Regions from separate parts of the Oceanobacillus phoenicis genome, predicted to be linked through region 2. Evidence: riboswitches for the same ligand, from Rfam matches in the RefSeq annotation. Region 2 holds a riboswitch; the other holds the start of a gene.
The links. A riboswitch is a leader RNA that binds a small molecule or an ion and turns the genes downstream of it on or off. The one in region 2 is predicted to bind S-adenosylmethionine.
Positions count from the first base shown of each region.

Region 1 (4,358 bases), 320 kb from region 2:
TTGACATCAGCCTTTAAAATTTATTTTGGTATTTGTGAATTCATTTCAGATGCCACTGATTTGGCATCATGGTATTCTTTATCTCTCAGTTTTTCAACATGAATTTGTTTTTCTAAACTTCTTCCATATTCCTCATAATTCATTCCTCTTGATTGTCCCAGTCCTTTTTCCATTTCCGAAGTATAGTTTAAATCCATTCCACTGGTAATAATAAATCATCCTTTCTTATTCGTTAACATTAAAAATGCTAACACAAGGACTATTCCCGTACAAAATGGATTTAAACCTTGATTTCTCATTAAAACTTCATTTCTCTAGAATAAGTCACTTTAACTGAGTTTTCTATACAATTCTTACATTTTACTCTCTATTACTTACTTCATTAGTTAGTTGGTGTTGGCACCACTGCTCCATCATAATTTTCAATGATAAAGTTTTGAATTTCTTCTGATTGTAACACTTCAACTAATGCTTTTAATGCCTCATTATCCTTATCTTCAGAACGAACTGCAATCACATTTACATAGTCCGATTCTTCATCTTCAACAAATAAAGCATCTTCTGTTGGATTTAATCCAGTATCAATAGCATAGTTCGTATTAATAACAACTAACGCATCTTCTTCACTATGGTAGTATTCAGGTAAGAACCCTGGTTCTGTTTCAGCTGAAAATTGAAGATTTTTCGGGTTTTCCGCGATATCATCAATCGTAGCTGCAGAATTTTCTACACTTTCATCTAATTTAATTAAACCTTCTTTTTCAAATAAAGAAAGAATACGACCATGTTCAGCAACCGAATTACTTAAAATAACTTCTGTACCTTCTGTGATTTCTTCAACACTAGATATATTTTGAGAATATACACCCATTGGTTCCACATGAATGCCACCAATAGATTCAATCTCATAGCCGGTATCAGCAATGGTTTGTTCTAGAAAAGGAATATGCTGAAAATAGTTTGCATCAATACGTTCATCAGCTAAATCATCATTAGGTAAAATATAATCTTGGTACTCTTCAATATTTAATGTAATACCTTGCTCTTCTAATAATGGCTTTGCTTCTTCTAAAACTTCCGCATGTGGAACACTAGATGCACCAACCGTAATTTCTGTTGTTTCATCAGACGATTCATCACCTGATGAACCTTCATCACTTGTTCCACAAGCTGCTAATAACCCCACAATTGCAATAGTTAACAATAATAATAATCTCTTCATCTCTGTATTCTCTCCTTTTAACATTTTATTAATTTCATCAAGTAGTGAAGTTATTTGAGAATTCTACTTTAACGTTTATCAAGTTTTCTAGTAATAGCATCCCCGATAAATTGGAAAATAAATACGATAAGAACGATAATAATCGTACACCATAATACAACATCAAAGTCACGACGTTGGAACCCAAAATAATAAGCATAGTTTCCAAGGCCACCTGCTCCAATTGCTCCAGCCATCGCTGTATATCCTATCAAAGCAATTGTTGTAACCGTTATTCCAGACACAAGTGCCGGTTTTGATTCAGGTAATAACACTTTGAAAATTATTGTTCTTGTCTTCGCTCCCATTGCTTTTGCAGCTTCCACTACACCTTTATCTACTTCATTAAGGGCAATTTCTACTAATCGTGCATAGAATGGAGCAGATCCAATAATTAGCGCTGGTAAAGCAGCATTAGGACCACGAATCGTCCCCATCAGAAAATCGGTAAACGGAAATAGTAATAGAATTAATATAATAAATGGTATAGCTCTGAAGATGTTTACAAAGGCGGCAACAATATTATTCACTACTCGATTTTCCCATATATTTCCTTTTGAAGTAAGGAATAATAGTAACCCAAGTAAAATCCCAAAAATAGCGGTTCCTACCATTGAAATAAGTGTCATGTAAAAGGTCTCGTAGGTTGCTTCAATTAAATCTTCTATTTTTATTCCTTCAAATAAACTATTTAGCATGTTGAATTACCTCCAATTCAACAGACTCTTGACTTTCAATAAAACTTCTAGTTCGCTCAATTTCACTGTCATTTCCTGTTACTTGAACTACCAGTGCTCCATAGCTGCCTGCTTGTGTCTGTGTAATATTTCCTTGGATAATATTTAAATCTACAGAAAATTGTTTAGCTATCTGACTAATTAAGGTTTGATTTGTAGTCTCTCCTAAGAAGTGAATTCGATATAAAACTCCATCAGGATAATTTTCAACGATTGTTGACATATCACTATCCTCATTAGAACTCATAACTTGTTCAACAAACTTTCTCGTCACTGATTGCTTCGGATTTGTAAATACATCAAGGACTTGTCCTTCTTCTACAACTTTTCCTTCCTCCATAACAGCTACACGATTACAAATTTTACGAATAACATGCATTTCATGCGTAATTAAAATTATCGTTAAGTTTAATTTTTCATTAATATCTTGTAATAATGATAAAATCTGATTAGTCGTTTCCGGATCAAGAGCAGAAGTGGCTTCATCACATAATAATACTTTCGGAGAATTCGCTAACGCTCTTGCAATACCAACACGCTGTTTTTGTCCGCCACTTAATTGTGAAGGATAAGATTTCTCTCTTCCTTCAAGTCCAACTAAACCAATTAATTCGTTTACCCTACGTTTTCTTTCTTGCTTATCAACACCTGCAATTTCTAAAGGAAATCCAATATTATCTTCTACTGTGCGTGACCACAATAAATTAAAATGTTGAAAAATCATTCCTATATCTTGTCGTGCAACACGAAGGTCTGTTTTATTTAATTCCGTGATTACTTGATCCCCAATGGTCACTTTTCCAGATGTAGGTTCCTCTAGTCGGTTAATTAAACGTACAAACGTACTTTTACCAGCTCCACTATAACCGATTACGCCATAAATATCGCCATCTTCAATATTGAGGGTCAATGAGTCTACAGCTTTGATGTCTTTTTGATTTAGTGAAAATACTTTGCTTAACCCTTCTATAGATATCAATGTTTATTCCTCCTCTTACTCTCCAACAACCATTTCGTTTAGTTTCCCCACATTTCGTCAAAATAAAAACGCCTTTCTGTTAAGAGAACAGAAAGACGTACGTATTTATCGTATATCGTCTGACGTTCTCTCATCTTTCATTTTCTGCAGGAATTGGCACCTTTCATTAATTATGAAGGTTGCCGCGGTTTCACAGGGCCAGTCCCTCCACCGCTCTAGATAAGAGATATCATATTGTTAATGGTTATTTTTAATTAATTCAGTGTACCTATCTTAGCATGCGCTTATAGGACTGTCAATCAATATATTACGTCGCATTTGAAAATAATTCTGGTTGGTATTTTATCAAATAATCATATATATTTGCAGTTGAATAAAACGTATATATTTTTTCGACAACTTCTCCATTTTCCACAAATAATAAGCATGGTACACTTTCGATTTGGCTATCCTGCATATACTCAGGATGAATAGAAGCATTCATTTCGTGAAAAATGTCTTGTTGATGAAGCCGTTCAATATTCTCTAACATCGCCCTAGCAACAGAACAAGTTCCACAGAATGGTGTGTAAATATAAACCACACCTCGTTCAATATGTTGGTTCCATTCCTTCATAAATTAATCACCTTACATTCCTTTATAACAAAAAAGATGGATGTACAGAAAACCGCGCACCAATTAAAGCATTAGCTAAAATTTTCATTGGTGTAGCCGCAACTTCACGATACTCACTGCTAACATAAATATGCTCTGCATGAGGTAATTCCCTTGCCAATTGTTTTCTTAGTTTCATCCCTGAAGGGTCCTCATCCACTAATATATAAACATCCTTTTCATCTAAATCATATGTTTCTAATAGTTCGTCAAGTTTTTCAACACCTAAAGTTCCATTTGTACAAACGATTTTAACATTGTCATCAATGATTTTTTCAATTTGTCGCTTATCCGACAAACCTTCTACAATAATTACTTTATTAGATTCATTTGTCATCATCGCATAGCACTCCTTATGCAAGCAAGAAACATGCTTATTTATCAGGAAAGAAATTTAAATAATTCGATTACATCTTCTTAAAAACGTAAAGTAAATGGAAGGTGAATTCCTAGGCATTATTCCCCTGAAGAATTCATTCAAAAATAAGTAGTAATTACAACCTTATGAATAAAGATTTCGTTTTATTATCATTATATGATAAAACAAAGGCTGACTATACACAAATAACGTGTAAATGTCAGCCTAAAAATTAGTCTTGAATAAATGCCTCATATTTTTCTGCAGTTAATAATTCTTCAAGTTCCTTTTCATCAGATGGTTCGATCACAATCATCCACGCTTTTTCGTATGGAGATTCATTAACATACTCCGGGCTATCTTCCAAC
Region 1 covers NZ_JBDFME010000001.1:2,085,948-2,090,305, reverse strand. Annotated here, with positions in the region: gene ABC346_RS10355 (YuzK family famiily protein) at 21-197, opposite strand; gene ABC346_RS10350 (MetQ/NlpA family ABC transporter substrate-binding protein) at 383-1,222, opposite strand; gene ABC346_RS10345 (methionine ABC transporter permease) at 1,291-1,959, opposite strand; gene ABC346_RS10340 (methionine ABC transporter ATP-binding protein) at 1,949-2,977, opposite strand; SAM riboswitch class I at 3,105-3,203, opposite strand; gene ABC346_RS10335 (thioredoxin family protein) at 3,285-3,593, opposite strand; gene ABC346_RS10330 (toprim domain-containing protein) at 3,616-3,972, opposite strand; gene gcvH (glycine cleavage system protein GcvH) at 4,223-4,358, opposite strand, start outside.
Region 1: another riboswitch for S-adenosylmethionine. It lies ahead of ABC346_RS10340 (methionine ABC transporter ATP-binding protein); the one in region 2 lies ahead of ABC346_RS08845 (O-acetylhomoserine aminocarboxypropyltransferase/cysteine synthase family protein).

Region 2 (4,358 bases):
ATTGCTAGAATCTGACTTACTCTCACTAATTATTCATAAAACTTGATAATGATGAAATGGATTCACTTTACAAAATATCATGTCATTAATCATAGATAGTTTATAATGTATAGTGACTTATATTTGAAGGAGCGTGAATGTATTGAGATTTATTGACACACATTGCGATGCACTCCTTAAATTGCAGATGGCAAAAAGGGGCTTTCAACAACCAAAAAGATTGTTGAATTTTAAAAATGATCATGAATTAGATACAAATTTAGAAAGGTTGCAGCAAGGAGGTGTGCAAGTACAGTTCTTTGCTATTTTCATTCATCCGGATGTACCAACTAATGAACAATGGCAACATGCTTTAGAGCAAATAGATTTGTTTTATTCAGAAATTATTAGGAAAAATCCACAAATAAAACATATTAAACAATGGCATGAAATTAATAATCTTAAAGCGAATCAAATTGGAGCGGTCCTTACGTTAGAAGGAGCAGAAGCAATAGGAAATGACTTAGTGAAATTGAGACATCTGTATCGGTTAGGAGTTCTTTCCATTGGGCTAACATGGAATCATGCTAATCTATGTGCAGACGGCTCCGAAGAACCACGTGGAGGTGGATTAACAAGATTAGGAAAATCAGTTGTTGATATGAACAATAAGCAGATGGTTTTTACAGATGTATCTCATTTAACCGTAGAAGGCTTTTGGGATGTAATGAAAATTGCTAAGTATCCTTTCGCTTCGCATTCTAATGTTCGTGCAATTTGTGATCATCCAAGAAATTTATATGATGATCAGATAAAGGCGTTGATTGCTCACAATGGACAAATACAGCTTGTATTTTATCCACCGTTTCTTGTTAAAGATGCAGAGGCTGTTAAACTAACGGACCTTTTTCATCATATAGATCATATATGTGCGTTAGGTGGAGAGAAACATATAGGTTTTGGTTCCGATTTTGATGGTATCTCTTATTTTATTGAAGGGCTTGAGGATGCTTCTAAGTATGAGTTATTGCGAGACGAGTTACAAAAACATTATTCTGAAGAATTAGTAAAAGGATTTGTTTATCAAAACTTTATGAATCATTTACCTGATGTATAAGAAGTTTTGATTTTTCCAATACTAGTCAGTAGAGAAGAATAGAATGGCAGGTGCTCTACATGTTACGATTCCTCGTTTTAACATTCGTAGTATTATTTAGTTTTAATCATACAGAGACTTTTGCTGAGCCTTTGGAATCAGATACTTCAAAGAACAGGATACATGAATGGGTAGAGATCGAAAATCATGTAGAAAAAATACATGTAGATACTCATTATATAGAATATCGTCGAAATTTTATTAAAGAAACAAGACCTTGTAAAATTTATCATCATATACGTACTATTGTTTACTATTGTGAAATACATGGACATACAAAAGTAGAAACGATCTTAGAAAAAGTTGAACATAGTGAAGATCATGAATAATAAGGGTTAAAAGTGAGGAAATTATCAGCAGATAATTTTCTCACTTTTTATTTACAAGATAATAAATCAGCAATCTTTCTACGATAATATTGGATAAGCAGCCGATAAACTCCCCTTAAATGTTCAACTAATGGCGAAGTGTAGTTATATTTGTTTCATTGGGAAGAACGAATATCTTATTAAATGAAGTTGTCACAAAAAATGATAAGCTGTATATATTGGCATTAACCTATTCATATCATTCAACTAAGAATAATACGAAATAATTTATTGACATTTCTTAAATTTTGGATTATTATTCTACCAACAACTTCATATTTTGTTTTTCTTATCACGAGAGGTGGAGGGATATGGCCCAACGAAACCTCGGCAACAGGTTCTTAATAGAATACTGTGCCAATTCCATCAAGCAGTTTGCTTGGAAGATAAGAATAGAATGATTTATTGTTTCAAAACCTCTATTCTTATCGTGGAATAGAGGTTTTTTTGTTACACAGAATGAAGGGGGAGATTTTATATATACATTAATCCAAGTTATTAGATTGGTTTAGATCGTTTTATTTTTTAAACTTTAAAAAGGAGACATAACATTGGCTCAAAAATCTGATGGAACATTAAATTTTAATACGATTGCTCAACATGGAGGACAGGAATTTGATAAGGAAACAAATGCTCGGGCAGTACCTATTTATCAAACGACATCTTATGGATTCGAAAGTCCGGAACATGCTGCTTCTCTTTTTCAAATGCAGGAAGCGGGCTATATTTATTCTCGTAATGCAAATCCAACAAACCGAGTTCTCGAAAAGCGTATAGCTGAATTAGAGGGAGGCGTTGATGCATTTGCAGTTTCCTCTGGACAATCCGCTATCACAATTGCATTATTAACGCTTGCAAAAGTAGGCGATGAAATTGTGGCAACAAATGAGTTGTATGGTGGAACTTATAATCTTTTTTCTGAGACGTTTAAACGCTTTGGTGTAATGGTTCGCTTTGTAGATGGCACAAACTTCCCAGAAATAGCCTCTTCCATTAACAAGAATACAAAAGCAATCTTTACAGAAACAATTGGAAATCCCGGGTTACAAATAGCTGATATCAAAGCGTTAAGTACTATAGCCCATGATCACGGGATACCTTTAGTGGTTGATTCTACATTTACAACTCCATACTTACAGCGTCCAATTACATTTGGTGCAGATATTGTAATCCATTCGACCACAAAGTTTATTGGAGGACATGGCACATCCATCGGTGGAATTATCGTTGATGCTGGTAAATTTAATTGGTCAAATGGTAATTTTCCTGAATTTACAACACCAAAAAGTTCTTTAAACAATCAATCTTATATTGAACTAACTGATACAAATGCTTTTATTTCAAAAGCACGATTTGAATTAGGGCATGATATTGGAACAGCATTATCTCCATTTAATGGGTGGTTATTTATTCAAGGGCTAGAGTCACTACCATTACGAATGAAGCAGCACGTAGTAAATACAAGACAAATAGCTTCGTTTTTAGCTGAGCATGAACAAGTTACCTGGGTGAATTACCCTGGATTATCTGGAAATCATCAGTATGAACTTGCAAAAATCTATTTACCTAAAGGCACCGGGGCGATTTTTACATTTGGGATAAAAGGTGGACACGAAGCTGCAAAAACGTTTATTCAATCATTAAATCTTTTATCACATGTTGCTAATATTGGGGATTCAAAGACTCTAGTAATTCATCCTGCAAGTACGACACATTCAAGATTAACCCCAGAAGAACAAGGAAAAACTGGTGTGACACCAGATCAAATTCGAATATCTGTTGGATTAGAAGATGTGGAGGATATAAAAAAGGATATACATCAAGCCCTTCAAAAAAGTGTAAAAACTTGATTAGGATAAGGCAATTAATAGATCAAAAAGTGAGGAGAGAGAAAATGATAATTGCATCTGTATTAGATGAGAAGGAGTATATTGTACCAATAGTAGAAGGAAAGACTTTACGGATTTTTAATTCTAAGACAAAACAAATAGAAGACTTTGAAAATCCAGCCGTACATTTGAAAGAGGGAAGAAGAGGTGCAACATTAAAATTTGCAGAACAAAAAGGAGCAGAATCGTTTATTACTCCACCACAGACTTTTTGTGAATTATCCTATAAAAAAGCTAGAACGGATGGTATTCAGTTTTTTAAATTAGACAATTCAATTCCATTTGAACAATTTGAGAAACAGTTTCACTCGAACTCTATAGAGCAACAATCAAAATTACCAGAAAACGAGATTGCTCCAAGTTTTTAAGTAATCGAAATGGAGGTTATACAATGACAGAAAGTCTCGGAGTCGATTTAAGTATTAACCAACTCGAAAAATCTTTTGGGGATTTGGAAGTTTTGCGGAAGATTGATTTACACATTCATCCGGGTGAATTCGTTGCAATTGTTGGAAAGAGCGGATGTGGAAAAAGTACCTTGCTTCGACATATTTCTGGACTTGAGAAAGGAACTTATGGAGAAATTAAGCAGGATAATATAGTGCTAGATGGAGTAAATGAACAAGCTCGAATTATGTTTCAAGATGCGAGATTACTACCCTGGTTAACTATATTTGAAAATGTCGGAGTCGGATTAGGATTAGAGAAACAATGGGAAGAACAAGCAGAATGGGCTTTACATCAGGTGGGCTTATTAGAGCGGAAAAAGGAATGGCCGGCTGTATTATCTGGAGGGCAAAAACAACGGGTTGCACTAGCTAGGGCTCTTGCATCGAGACCAAATTTAATGCTTTTAGATGAACCATTAGGCGCATTGGACGCATTGACTCGATTAGAAATGCAGGTTCTTATAGAAGAGCTTTGGTTAAAACAAAAATTCACAACGGTTCTTGTTACGCATGATAT
Region 2 covers NZ_JBDFME010000001.1:1,765,530-1,769,887, forward strand. Annotated here, with positions in the region: gene ABC346_RS08835 (dipeptidase) at 143-1,096, shown strand; gene ABC346_RS08840 (hypothetical protein) at 1,156-1,464, shown strand; SAM riboswitch class I at 1,790-1,896, shown strand; gene ABC346_RS08845 (O-acetylhomoserine aminocarboxypropyltransferase/cysteine synthase family protein) at 2,055-3,353, shown strand; gene ABC346_RS08850 (NifB/NifX family molybdenum-iron cluster-binding protein) at 3,398-3,760, shown strand; gene ABC346_RS08855 (ATP-binding cassette domain-containing protein) at 3,784-4,358, shown strand, end outside.